DNA from 3 places in the Paenarthrobacter sp. 10N417 genome. Region 3 is predicted to be linked to each of the others. Evidence: riboswitches for the same ligand, from Rfam matches in the RefSeq annotation. Region 3 holds a riboswitch; each other region holds the start of a gene.
The links. Region 3 has a riboswitch for S-adenosylmethionine ahead of metX (homoserine O-acetyltransferase MetX). Riboswitches for the same ligand answer to the same signal wherever they lie in the genome.
Positions count from the first base shown of each region.

Region 1: it holds a riboswitch for S-adenosylmethionine, as region 3 does, so the genes downstream of both, AC1DCM_RS13405 (DUF1737 domain-containing protein) here and metX (homoserine O-acetyltransferase MetX) in region 3, are expected to answer to the same signal.
Region 2: it holds a riboswitch for S-adenosylmethionine, as region 3 does, so the genes downstream of both, AC1DCM_RS11505 (aminotransferase class V-fold PLP-dependent enzyme) here and metX (homoserine O-acetyltransferase MetX) in region 3, are expected to answer to the same signal.

Region 1 covers NZ_JBFTIL010000009.1:97,565-102,081, forward strand. The annotation lists gene AC1DCM_RS13395 (aromatic amino acid ammonia-lyase) at 1-650, opposite strand, end outside; gene AC1DCM_RS13400 (NtaA/DmoA family FMN-dependent monooxygenase) at 653-1,981, opposite strand; SAM riboswitch class IV at 2,148-2,259, shown strand; gene AC1DCM_RS13405 (DUF1737 domain-containing protein) at 2,274-2,540, shown strand; gene AC1DCM_RS13410 (rhodanese-like domain-containing protein) at 2,537-2,947, shown strand; gene AC1DCM_RS13415 (O-succinylhomoserine sulfhydrylase) at 2,948-4,156, shown strand; gene AC1DCM_RS13420 (hypothetical protein) at 4,167-4,517, shown strand, end outside.
Region 2 covers NZ_JBFTIL010000007.1:330,359-334,875, reverse strand. The annotation lists gene rsgA (ribosome small subunit-dependent GTPase A) at 1-972, shown strand, start outside; gene hisN (histidinol-phosphatase) at 1,028-1,840, shown strand; SAM riboswitch class IV at 2,023-2,136, shown strand; gene AC1DCM_RS11505 (aminotransferase class V-fold PLP-dependent enzyme) at 2,168-3,577, shown strand; gene AC1DCM_RS11500 (class I SAM-dependent methyltransferase) at 3,724-4,479, shown strand; gene AC1DCM_RS11495 (metal-dependent transcriptional regulator) at 4,489-4,517, shown strand, end outside.
Region 3 covers NZ_JBFTIL010000011.1:87,994-92,510, reverse strand. The annotation lists gene AC1DCM_RS14885 (SGNH/GDSL hydrolase family protein) at 1-125, shown strand, start outside; gene AC1DCM_RS14880 (winged helix DNA-binding domain-containing protein) at 185-1,339, shown strand; gene AC1DCM_RS14875 (hypothetical protein) at 1,383-1,829, shown strand; gene metX (homoserine O-acetyltransferase MetX) at 1,836-2,957, opposite strand; SAM riboswitch class IV at 2,972-3,086, opposite strand; gene AC1DCM_RS14865 (bifunctional o-acetylhomoserine/o-acetylserine sulfhydrylase) at 3,226-4,517, opposite strand, start outside.

The DNA.
Region 1 (4,517 bases), on a different contig from region 3:
AGGGTACCGGCGCCTACCGAGTACGCATTGGCGCTGACCAGGGCCAGGGCCTCACCGGGAGCGAGCCGCAGCGGCTGGAGACCGGCGTCGGCGAGCGCTTTCGCCCCGGGTACCAGGGTGCCGTCCGCATCGATCGCTTCACCTTCACCGATGGCAACAGCAGCGACGGCGGCGAGCTGGGTGAGGTCCGAGGAGCCCACTGAGCCTTCGCCCGGGATGGCGGGAAAAACTCCACGGTTGAGCAGTTCGGCATAAAACTGGGCCGTCTCGGGCCGGACACCGGAGCCGCCGCGGCTGAAACCGATGAGCCGGGTGAGGATCACTGCGCGGGCAGAGGGCCGGTCCAGATAGTCGCCCACGCCACTGTTGTGGTATCTGACTACCTGGATTTGATAGGCAAGGACCGACTTCTCCTCCACAACCGTGTCGCGTCCGGAGCCAAGGAGGGTGTTGAGGCCGTAGATTCTCTGCCCGGACGTTGAAGCGCGCTCCAGCACTTCGCGTGAGCGGCCGATCAAAGACAACGCATCTTGGTTGAGTTTCACGTGAAACGCCGGATCCAAGGCAGCTTGCGCCACGCTTTCAGGGTCCACCGGCGATGTGCCGATCAACAGGCTCTTGGGCTCGGAGGGGATTGGTTCGGAAGACATGGTCAGAAGTCCAGAAGATTCTGGCGGAAGCCGCCGTTGCCGTAACTCTTCCTCAACAGGCCACGGCGTCGCAGTTCGGGAGTGAGTTTGTCCAGCACTCCGTGCACGGTGACGGGGTCCACGAAGCCAGAGAAGAGGAAGCCGTCGCCACCCACGGCCTCGCCGGTCTCCTCAAGGTAGTCCGCGATTTCCCCTACCGTGCCAATGATCGAGTCGCCGGCACCGCCGCTGCGTGCCTGCAGGATCTGGCGCAGGGTAGAGCCCGGAGGCGCCGCCTTGGCGAAGTGCTCCAGCGTGCCTTGGTTGCTGTTGGTGCTCAATTCGGGCAACGGCGCATCGAGGTCGAACTGCTTGAAGTCGATCACGGACAGGTAGGAGATCGAGTTGAGCTGGCTGTCGATATCACGCTGGGTAAGCTCCCGGCGCTGCGCCCGCAACTCCTCGGCCTCGGCTGATGAGCCAACCACGGTGGGCTTCAGCACGAAAAGTACCTTGACGTCGTCGGGGTTCCTGCCAGCCTTGGCAGCCTCGGCACGGATGGAATCCCGGTAGGCCTTCATGCCGTCAGCGCCACGCGCCAAGGCGATCGCGACGTCGGCGTGCCCACCCGCGAACGCTTTGCCTCGAGGAGAAGCACCCGCCTGCACCAGCACAGGCTCCTCCGGCAGAGGTGCGGTGTTCAGCGGACCGCGGACCTTGAAGAAGTCGCCCTGGTGGTTAATAGGGTGCACTTTGGTGTGGTCGGCGAATCTGCCGGCCTCAACGTCCTCGAGCACCGCGTCAGGTTCCCAGCTCCGCCAAAGCCTCCGTACGACGTCGACGAATTCCTCCGCTTTCTCGTACCGAAGGTCGTGTTCAATCTGCTGATCCAGCCCGTAATTCTGTGCCGCCAGGTCACTGCCGGACGTGACGACGTTCCAGCCGAGCTGCCCCTCGGAGAAGTGCTGCAGCGTGGCCAGCAGCCGGGCGGCTGTAAAGGGCGGATAGAACGATGCGCTGACGGTCGGCACAATTCCAAGGTGCTTGGTGGCGGACAGAAGATACGGAACCAGGGCCAAGGGGTCATGCTTGGGCGCAAAGGAAGCGTGTGCCAGCGAGACCTCGGCGGTGCCGCCATAAGTATCAGGAACAGTAAGGGAATCCTCGATGATGAAAAGGTCAAGGCCGGATTGCTCGAACGCGCGCACGGCGTCTTGATACAGGGCAGGTTTCTTCCAGTCGTAGCCCAGGCTGTAGCCGGGAGTTCCCCAGCCCTGGACACCGAAACCGTGCCCCACGAACCATCCAAAATGCAGCATGGGCTTGAGTGTAGGGCTGCCTTGTCCGTTCACCGCTACCTGATTTCTTGCGAAGTTACAGGGGGTCGTACTGCGTCAATTATGCTCCCGGGACGTCACATTTAGGCTGCTACTCCAGCATGGGCCGGTTACGCAACATGACGGCCGCGTAACCGCTTGCAAGTGCGGGCCGCCGCCGCGGGATGTTACGTTTTTCTTGAGTAATGAGCACCAGCGCCAAGCCCTGACTTGCTGGTCGGCAACCCTCTCTCCGGCGGGGTGCCTCAGGTGACTACTCGGCGTATCGACACTTCGAACTGCAAGCGTGACTGAGGAGCACCAGCCAATGCCTGAACCCACTGAAGAAAAACTCTCCTACCGCCTGATTACAGGTCCGGATACCCGTGAATTCTGCGAGCGGATCACCACGGCCCTCGCCGACGGCTACGTGCTCCACGGCAGCCCGGCGGCCACGTTCAATGGCACGGATGTCATCGTGGCCCAGGCTGTCGTGCTGCCCACCGCCATCGCCAACGCAGACGCCGCCGTCGCGAATGCTGTTGACCAGTTGGAGAGCGACGACGACGAAGAAGCATTCGAGGGACACGCATGAGTTACGCAGGTGACCTGACCCCGCAGGACGCGTGGGCCAAGCTTGAAGAAGGCGCAATTCTGGTAGACGTCCGCACCGAGGCCGAGTGGGCACACATCGGCATTCCGGACACCAAAGCCACAGAGAATGATCCCCTGTTCATTCAGTGGAACCTCGCCGGCGGCATTCCCAACTCCCGCTTCCTCGAGGACCTGCAGCAGCAGGCACCCGAGGGCGAGGGCGTGGAACTCGTTTTCATCTGCCGCTCAGGCCAGCGCTCCATCTCTGCCGCCATCGCCGCGACGCAGGCCGGATTCACCGCCTACAACGTCCTCGAGGGCTTCGAAGGTGACCCGGACCGGTATGGCGAACGCACCATCAACGGCTGGAAGAACCGTGGCCTGCCGACCAACCTGGGGAACGACTAAGTGACTTTCAATCCCGATGCCGCCAGCTGGAGCCCTGACACCCAGGCAGTACGCGGTGGCCTTGACCGTACCAACTTCCAGGAGACGTCCGAACCCGTTTTCCTGAACTCCGGCTTCGTCTACGAATCCGCTGCCGCCGCCGAACGCGCCTTCACTGGCGAGGACGAACGCTTCGTTTACTCCCGCTACGGCAACCCGTCCGTGGCCACGTTCCAAGAGCGGTTGCGGTTGCTCGAAGGAACCGAGGCTTGCTTTGCGACGGCGTCCGGCATGTCCGCGGTGTTCACCGCCTTGGGTGCCCTGTTGGCTGCCGGTGATCGCGTGGTTGCCGCCCGCTCCCTGTTCGGCTCGTGCTTCGTGATCCTCAACGAGATCCTGCCGCGCTGGGGCGTAGAGACCGTGTTTGTCGATGGTCCCGACCTCGATCAGTGGCGTGCTGCCCTCTCCGAACCCACCACCGCTGTGTTCTTCGAGTCGCCGTCCAACCCGATGCAGGAAATCGTGGACATCGCCGCCGTCAGCGAGCTCGCGCATGCAGCGGGAGCGACCGTCGTCGTCGACAACGTCTTTGCCACTCCCCTGCTGCAGCGTTGCGGTGACTTGGGCGCAGACGTCATTGTTTACTCCGGCACCAAGCACATCGATGGCCAGGGGCGCGTCCTCGGCGGCGCGATCATGGGCACCAAGGAATTCATCGATGGCCCGGTCAAGCAGTTGATGCGGCACACCGGACCGTCGCTCTCCGCGTTCAACGCGTGGGTATTGACCAAGGGCCTGGAGACCATCGGGCTGCGCGTGAACCACAGTTCGGCCTCCGCTTTGAAAATCGCGGAATGGCTCGAGCAGCAACCTGCCATTAGCTGGGTCAAGTACCCCTTGTTGAAATCGCACCCGCAGTACGAGCTCGCAGCCAAGCAAATGAAGGCCGGCGGCACTGTGCTGACGTTCGAGCTGCTGCCCTCTTCCGGGCGGTCCGCCAAAGACGCCGCGTTCGCGTTGCTGGACGGTCTGCGCATCATCGACATCTCCAACAACCTGGGCGACTCCAAGTCCCTCATCACGCATCCGGCCACCACCACCCACCGGGCCATGGGGCCTGAAGGTCGCGCGGCCATTGGGTTGAGCGACGGCGTGGTCCGTTTGTCCGTGGGCCTGGAAGATGTAGACGATCTCATTCTGGATCTGGAGAAGGCCCTCAAACAGGTCTAACCTGTCTCGCATGAGCGGGAATCATCCCTATCGCCGTGCCGGAGCGGTCATCGTTGCCGGCACGGCGATCTGGTTTGCAGGTATTTCGCCGGTGTCGCGCGTCTACATCACCCCCGACGCCGCCGAACGTCTTCGTATGCTTGAGGTCGGCCAGCGTGGCTGGGTTATTGGGCAGCACCTCGCAGCGGCTGGAACCGTCGCGGTGCCTGTGGGATTCGCAGCCTTTGCCCGTCGTCTTCCGGGCGGACGGGCGAAGCGGTGGGCTGTTGCAGCCGCTGCCGCTTTGCTGGCAGGGGCCCCGCTCTTTGTGTCGAGTTTGTCCCGCCGGGCCTCGGACTTGGAACGCTTTGCCTATGGCCGT
Region 2 (4,517 bases), on a different contig from region 3:
ACCGCCATCGTCGGTGAAGACTCGGCGGATGAACGCATCATCATCGCTGCACGCGCGCGTGAACTGCGACGAAACCCCGTTGTCCCCGGCGATTTCGTCGCCTTGGTGGGCGACGTATCCGGAGAACCGGATACCCTTGCGCGGCTCGTCCGAATAGAGGAGCGGAAGACGCTCCTGCGGCGCAGCGCTGATGATACCGACCCCATCGAAAGAGTGGTGGTAGCCAACGCAGACCAACTTGTGGTGGTGGTCGCGGCGGCCAATCCGGAGCCCCGAACCGGCTTTATTGACCGCGCCCTGGTTGCAGCCTACGACGCCGGGATCGAGCCGCTGCTGCTCGTCACCAAAGCAGATGTCAAGGATCCTGCGGAACTGTTGTCGAACTATCTCAGCCTCGACTTTCCCATCATCATCAGCCGTACCGCAGACGATGAAGCGTCCGGTATCGATGCCCGCTCGGACGACGGACTGTCCGCGCGGCTGGACAGCCGCGCCGTTGCCGAATTGCGGGCCCACCTTGATGGAAAAGTGACTGTCATGCTGGGCCATTCGGGCGTCGGCAAGTCCACCATGGTTAATGCCCTGACCGGAGCCGAGCGTGCTACGGGTGGTGTCAACGCCGTCACAGGGCGGGGCCGGCACACGTCGTCGTCGGCGCTGGCCTTGAAGCTGGCGGACGCACCGCCAGGTAGCTGGATCATCGATACCCCCGGTATCCGCTCCTTCGGACTCGCGCATGTGGACCCCGACCGCATCCTGCATTCCTTCCCCGATTTGGAACCGGGCACCGAAGCTTGCGACCGCGGTTGCAAGCACGATGCCAGTGCCATCAATTGCGGACTTGACGCGTGGGTGAACGAGGGACACGCCGGTCCTTCCGGGGTGGCCCGCTTGTCTTCGCTCCGGCGGCTGCTGGGCGCGGACCCGCGTTTGGAAGCGAAAGAGACCAAAGAACTGGGTACCGTCAACTAAGCATTGGTGCAAGGCGATCCCAACTGCAGGGAACGTTTCACGATAGTTTGGTGGCATGACCCAACCCGTTTCCAGCTACAACGATGACCTCCGACTGGCCCACGTGCTGGCGGATTCCGTGGATGCCCAAACCATGGACCGCTTCAAGGCCTTGGATCTGCAGGTCGAGACCAAGCCTGACCTCACGCCAGTGACGGATGCCGACAAAGCTGCGGAAGAAGCCATTCGTGGCCAATTGTCGCGCTCGCGCCCCCGTGACGCCGTCCTCGGCGAGGAGTTCGGCAGCAGCGGCCACGGCTCCCGGCGTTGGATCATCGACCCCATCGACGGCACCAAGAACTTCGTTCGGGGAGTTCCTGTATGGGCTACCCTGATCGCACTCGTGGACGAGGGTGAGCCGGTGGTCGGACTTGTCAGTGCTCCCGCGTTGGGCAAGCGTTGGTGGGCAGCAAAGGACATGGGCGCCTATATGGGTCGCTCCCTCGCGTCAGCGACCCGGCTCAAAGTGTCAAACGTTTCGCGGTTGGCAGATGCTTCAATGTCATATTCCAGCCTTTCCGGTTGGAAGGAACGCGGAAATCTGGACGAGTTCCTGGGGTTGACGGAAGACATCTGGCGCACACGCGCCTACGGCGATTTCTGGTCCTATTGCCTGGTTGCCGAGGGAGCCGTGGATATCGCCTGCGAGCCAGAGTTGAACCTTTACGACATGGCAGCACTGGTTCCGATCGTGACGGAAGCCGGCGGCCGCTTCACCTCGTTGGAAGGCGAGGATGGCCCCTTTGGCGGCAACGCCCTGGCCACCAACTCCATCCTGCACTCAGAGGTCCTCAAGCGGCTGAACCCTGCTCTGGATGACCTCCTCTGACCCAGCGGCACCAACTAGCCAACCGGCTTTGCATAGAATTTTCGACGGCGGATGCCTCCTTTTCGGGGCGTCCGCCGTTTTTTCTTCGCCCAAAGCCCGATTTCCGGACCCTTCGTAACAATGTGCTTAACAAAGCGAAGCGACTTTGGAGCAGGCCAGAGGAGTGCCCTAACCTCTTTACAGGTCACGAGTGCCAGCGCTAAACCCCGGTTTGCTGGCCGGCAACCCTCCATTCGCGGTGGGGTGCCCCGGGTGACGACCTGGCCGGTCCGGAACGGATACGGCAAGCGCGGATCCCCATAGGGGGTCCCTCTTGAGTGAGGTCCCATGAGCACTGCTACGTTCAACTCCACCGTTCTGCCGTCCCTTGTGGTCGAAGAAGCAGCGCACGAAGCCGCTGCAGGCAGGCCCCTGGCCGCCGTCACAGGCGCAGAGCTGCAAGCTCCCCTGATCCAGGGTGGCCACGTCCGCTACGCCAACCTCGACTACGGAGCATCCGCTCCAGCGCTGACAATTGTTTCTGCGTATCTCAATGAGATCCTCCCCTACTACGCCAGTGTCCACCGCGGCGCGGGCTACGCTTCCCAGATCAGCACCTCGGTCTACGAGAACTCCCGCGACATCGTCCGCGAATTCGTCGGCGGTCGTCCCGACGATTCCGTCATTTTCACCCGGAACACCACGGACTCGCTGAACCTGTTGGCAGGCTGCCTCCCGCAACTGGACGGAAAGCCAACGGGCGAGGTCCTTTACCTGGACATCGAGCACCATGCCAATCTCCTTCCCTGGCAGGGCGTCCCTCACCGCAGTGTCGTAGCTGCTTCGACACTGACAGCTACCCTCGCCAAGCTTCGCGAGGAACTCAGCCAGGGCGGCGTGTCGTTGCTGGCGGTCACCGGGGCCTCGAATGTGACCGGTGAAATCCTGCCGATCGCCGAACTCGCAGCACTTGCCCACGAATACGGCGCCCGGATTGTGGTGGACGCCGCGCAGCTTGCCCCCCACCGCCGCATCAACATCACCGCAGCAGACGTGGACTACATCGTGTTCTCCGGGCATAAGCTCTACGCTCCGTTCGGCGCCGGTGTTGTTGTGGGCCGTCCTGACTGGCTCGACGCCGGTACTCCGCACCTTGCCGGTGGTGGCGCCGTTCGCGAAGCCCGCCTGGACTCGGTCAGCTGGGCTTCAGGTCCCGCCCGCCACGAGGGCGGCTCCCCCAACGTCCTCGGCGCGGCAACATTGGCCCGCGCGACGCAGGTGCTGGCCGGGCTGGACCAAGAGGCATGGCATGCCCATGAAGCTGCCATCCGCTCCTACCTCGTACAGGGACTTGAAGCAATCGAAGGCGTGACCGTCCACCGGATCTTCAGCGACTCCGAAGACACTATCGGCGTGGTCAATTTCTCCGTGGAAGGATTCGACGCCGGACTGGTGGCCGCCTACCTCGCCGCCGAACATGGTGTAGGACTTCGTGACGGCCGCTTCTGCGCCCATCCCCTGCTCAAGCGGCTCGGACTCCCTTCGGGCTCGCTCCGAGCCAGTTTCGGAGTGGGTTCCCGATTGGAGGATGCCACACGACTCCTGGCTGGTATCGAAGAACTCAAGCGCACCGGGCTCGGCTGGGACTATGTAGTAGACGAAGGCCGCTGGGTACCGGCCAACGACCACCGCAGCTACCCAGAATGGGCACCAAACACCCCGGGCACCGCAGGGGCTGCGCCCTGCACGATTGACTAAAACGCACGTACTGTGCGGTAAATTCGTAGGGTAACTGGCGTTCGCGGTAAAGGAGTCTGTGCGTGGCCGTGCCTTCCGGCAGTGTTTCCGGCGTTGTTTCCGGCGGAAGTGTTTCCGGCCGCGTTGGCAGGCCGGGTGGTCCCAAGCTGCATGCCACGCGCCGCCGCGAGCTGGGCCAGAGCTTCCAGGACGGCGGCGAACACTACGATCGCGTTCGGCCCGGCTATCCCACAGACTCAATGGATTGGCTTCTCCCTCCTGGAGCGAAGTCCGCCGCGGATATTGGTGCAGGCACGGGAAAATTTACGGCACTGCTCGTGGACCGCGGCCTGCAGGTGGCCGCCGTCGATCCTTCCACAGACATGCTGGAGCAACTTCGAAAGTCCTGTCCCGGCGTTGAGGCGTTGGAGGGAACGGCCGAGGCAACAGGGCTGGCGGACTCAGCATTCGACGTCGTCAGCGTTGCCCAGGCATGGCATTGGTGTGACCCGCTGAAAGCCAGCACGGAAATCGACCGGATCCTGCGGCCCCACGGAGTACTCGGCCTGATATGGAACCAACTGGACACCTCCGTGCCCTGGGTTCACCGGTTGTCACGCATCATGCACGCCGGGGATGTGCACAAGCCCGGCTTCCGGCCAGTTATCGGACCGGAGTTTATGGACTTGACGAGCCATCTCACCAGCTGGGAGGACGCCGTGTCACCGGAGGACATCCTGGAGCTCACGAAATCGCGCAGCTACTACCTCCGCGCAAATGAAGCCACCCGCTTAAAGGTCATGGGCAACCTGGAGTGGTACCTCTTCGATCATCTGGGCCATGTCCCCGGCCAGCTCCTGGGATTGCCATATCTGACCACTACCTGGCGGGCCCGCAAGATCGACGGCGCCCCGCCACGGTAGGCTTGGTGTGTGAAGACCAGTACGCCCTCCTCCTCGAT
Region 3 (4,517 bases):
AGTACTTTGTTCCCTGGGTCATCCGAAGGTTGCGTCATCGGTCCTCCGGCGATGGCATTACCCCAAAGCGCCCGACGCCGGGACCGGTCTTCGGTCCGAACGGCACCATGCTGCCGCGCGGCTAAGGTGACGGGTGCAAGGGTGACGGGCGCTTGCAGGACTGACGCGCGGAAAGAGCTCCGCGATGCACGCTGACATTTCACTGACTCCGGCTGACGTTGTGCAGTTCAGGCTTCGGCGTCAGCAGTTGCGTGATCCTTACGGTGAAAGCATTGATAACGTGCTGCGAAACCTCCTTGCCGTGCAGTCGCAGGAGTTTCCCTATGCGAGGTGGAGCCTTGCCCAGCGAACGCCCAGGACCACTGCCAATGAGGTGGAGCAGGCGGTGGCTGACGGCAGGATCCTCCGGACGCATATCCTGCGGCCAACGTGGCATTTTGTGCATCGTGAGGACCTCGGCTGGTTGATGGGATTGTCTGCGGATCGCCTTCATCAAGGCAACAAAGGCATGTACAGGCAGACGGGAGTTGATGAGCATGCCGCTGCCAGGAGCGGAGACATCCTTGCCGAAGCCGTGGCCGGTGGAGCCCACAAAACACGCGAAGAATTAGCCGGGGTACTGGAACAGGCGGGGCTCCCCGGGAAAGGACTAGGCCTCGTTTACCACCTCATGCACGCAGAGATCAGCAAAATCCTGGTGAGCGGCGCCCCGGTCCGTTCTGCAGGGGGTGCGCTCAAACAGACCTACGCCTTGTTCCACGAACGTGTGCCCGCCACTGGCAACGCGCCCTTGATCGGGGACGACCGAGAATGGGCTTTGGGCCAGCTGGCGCTGCGATACTTCACCAGCCGGGGGCCCGCCACCATCAAGGACTGTGCCGCCTGGTCCGGACTGACCATGAAGGATGTGCGGCTTGGCTTGCAGATAGCTGAAGAGTCCCTTCCGGGCGCCTTGGCGACTGTGGCGATTGACGGCCTGGACTTCTGCTTGCCAGCAGAAGACGTCGAAGCCTTTGCAGCGACTCCGCCAGCTGACGATGGGCCGCGGCTCCCCCGCGTGGATCTCATCCAGTGTTATGACGAGTACGTGATGGGCTATTCCCAATCGAGGCACTACCTCGGCGGAAGGGCTCCCTATTTCCCGGAGGGCGATGCTCCCATTCACGTCGTGTTGCTGGAGGGCAGGTTGGCCGGATGGTGGCGTCACGGATTCTCCGGTGGGATCTGCGAACTCGACGTCAGAGTAAATCGACCCTTCACAACAGCGGAACAACAAGCGTTGGAGGCCGAGGCGGAACGATACGGGAGGTTCCTGGGCATGGAGACCAAGCTGGTGTGAAACCGCAGGACTAAGCTGGGTTAAGACCTAGGAGGCCTGCACCGTGAACAATCTGATCTTCTGGATCATCGTCTGCTCGTGGCTGATTCCCATGGGGATCCGCCTGTACAACAGGTCCCGGGCGCGGCGGCTTCAGGACCGTAATTTCCAAGACCGTAGCTTCCCGGGTCAGAACTATCCTGGCCAGAACTACCCTGGCCCCGGCTATCCCCCGCAGAATCTTCCAGCACCGAATTATCCGGCGCAGGGGTATCCCACTCCGAACTACCCGGGCTATCCCGGGGAGCCCACCACCATCCGTCCTGCCGACGCGCAACCGCCGGCGGGACCGCCGTCGAACGCTTCTTCACCTACGTTTCCCAGCAACAGCGGCTCTGAGCAGCAAGGCTTCCGTGCTCGCAAGCTGGCCGAGCTGGACCTCAAGTTCAGCAACGGCGAGATCGCCATGGAGGACTACATGAAGCAGCGCGGCGAGATCATGAACGGCTGAGCCGGCTTACGCGAAGAAGGCCTGATGCAGTTGGGCTGACAGTTGCCCGATTTCGGTGAGGAAGCCGTCGTGCCCGATGGGGGCCTCGATCACGTGGACGGGGACGTTGCCTGGCAGGTTTTGTGCCAGTTCCAATGACTGGGCCGGGAAGTAGAGGCGGTCCGAGTCGACGGCTGCCACAAAGAATTCAGCAGTGGCGCCGGCCAAGGCTTCCTGCAAGGTGCCCCGGCCACGGCTGATGTCGTGGGACATGAGTGCCTCGGTGATGGCGATGTAACTGTTGGCATCGAACCGGCGCACCAGCTTGGTGCCTTGGTGGTCGAGGTAGCTTTCCACCTGGTAGCGGCCACGCTCCCCCAGGACCGGAGCAGCCAGGGGCGTCTCTTGGTGCTGGGCTTCGCGGCCGAAGCGGAAATCAAGCTCCAGGGCTGATCGGTACGTGATATGCGCTATCCGTCGGGCCAGGGCAAGGCCCGCCTCGGGAGTTGGTCCACCGTAGTAATCGCCGTTGTTGAAGTTCGGGTCCTGGCGGATGGCGAGCGTCTGCGACTGGGCGAAAGCGATTTGCTCAGCTGTGCTGTAGGCGCCGACAGAAATTACTGCGCACCTCTGAACACGCTCAGGGAAGGTCACCGCCCACTCAAGTGCCCGCGCCCCGCCCATGGAACCGCCGAGGACTGCGTGCCATGCCTTGATGCCCAATGCATCCGCGAGACGGGCTTCAGCCACGGTGCTGTCGCGCAACGTGATGAGAGGAAAGCGGGATCCCCAAGGCCGCCCGTCCGGAGCCTGGGACGATGGTCCCGTGCTGCCGTAACAGCCGCCCACAATGTTGATGGAGATAACGAAGAACCGGTTGGTGTCGATCGTCGCGCCGGGACCAACGAGTTGCTCCCACCAGCCTTCCTCGTCGGTGGCACCGCGGGCCACGTGCGTGCTGCCCGTCAGTGCGTGCTGAACGAGGACGGCGTTGGACGCATCTTCGTTCAGCTGCCCCCAGGTTTCGTAGGCCAGCACAACATCCGGGAGAAAACCGCCGGCTTCAAGTTCCAGCGAACCTACGCCGGCGTACTTGACCGTCCCGTCTTCTTTGCCCGGTTTTGGGGGTGCTGTAGCAGTAATGGTCATTCCTTTGACACCTAACCTCGCGCTTGCCTGCCGCCTTGCGTGCGACAGGCCAGGTCTTCACCCGGGGCACCCCACCGCGGAGGAGGGTTGCCGGCCAGCAAGCCGGGGCTGTCACTGGCACTCATGACCTAATACGTAGAGTCTAGGAAAAATACCGCTGTTTTGGCGAAGAATGTGACAGCTGTGTGACGGTTTGGGGTCCCTTCGTTCAGGAACACGCAGCGAGAAGGGCCGCCCGGCGAATTTTCGTCGGCGGGCGGCCGCCCCGCTAAGCGCCCTTGGCAGCCCGGAAACCAGCCTCCAAGTCAGCAATGATGTCGTCCACGTGCTCGATTCCCACCGACAGGCGGACAAGGCCGGGATACACGCCCGCAACCAGCTGCTGTTCGACCGTGAGCTGGCTGTGGGTAGTCGACGCCGGGTGGATAACCAGCGAGCGGACGTCACCGATGTTGGCAACATGGGAGTGCAGCTCCAGGCCATCGACGAATCGCTTGCCGGCCTCGACGCCACCCTTGATGTTGAATGCCACCACTGCGCCGGTACCCTTCGGCCCGTACTTACGGCCACGGTCGTACCAAGGGCTGGACGGCAGACCCGCGAAGGCAACCGATTCGACGTCGTCGTGGGCTTCCAGCCATTCAGCCACTTTGGTGGCGTTCGAGACGTGACGCTCGACGCGCAGGCTCAGGGTTTCCAGCCCTTGGGCGATGAGGAAGGCGTTGAACGGGGAAACGGCCGAACCCAGATCGCGCAGCAACTGCACGCGGGCCTTGAGAATGTAGGAGAGGTTGGCTCCGAGCGCGCCGTCCTTGCCAAGGTCCCGGGCGTAAACGAGTCCGTTGTAGCTGGGGTCCGGAGTATTGAATCCAGGGAAGCGTTCCGGGTCCTTGCCGAAATCAAAGTTTCCGGAGTCCACGATCACGCCGGCGATCGCCGCACCGTGGCCGCCCAGATACTTGGTAGCCGAGTGCACCACAATGTCCGCACCCCATTCGATGGGACGGATGAGGTATGGGGTGGAGAGCGTGTTATCCACGATCAGCGGCACGCCAGCTTCATGCGCAGTGCGTGAAATCCCTTCGATGTCCAGCACGTCCTGGCGCGGATTGGACACCACCTCGCCGAAGAACAGCTTGGTGTTGGGCTGCACGGCGTCGCGCCACTGGTCCAGGTTGTCCGGGTCTTCCACGAACGTCACGGAGATACCGAACTTCTTCAGTGTGTGTGCCAGCAGGTTGTAGGTGCCGCCGTACAGGCTGGGGCTGGCGACGACATGGTCACCGGCCTCGGCAATGTTCAGGATGGCGAAGGTTTCCGCGGCCTGTCCTGAACTGAGGAGCAATGCGCCCAGCCCGCCTTCGAGGCTGGCGATCCGCTGCTCAACGGCATCCTGAGTCGGGTTGCCGATTCGGGTGTAGATCGGGGCGAGCTCGGCCAAGGCAAAGCGGTTGGCTGCGCTCTCTGCGCTGGGGAAAACGAAGGACGTGGTCTGGTAGATCGGAAGCGACCTCGCTCCCGTGGCAGAGTCAGGCTCCTGCCCTGCGTGGATCTGGCGGG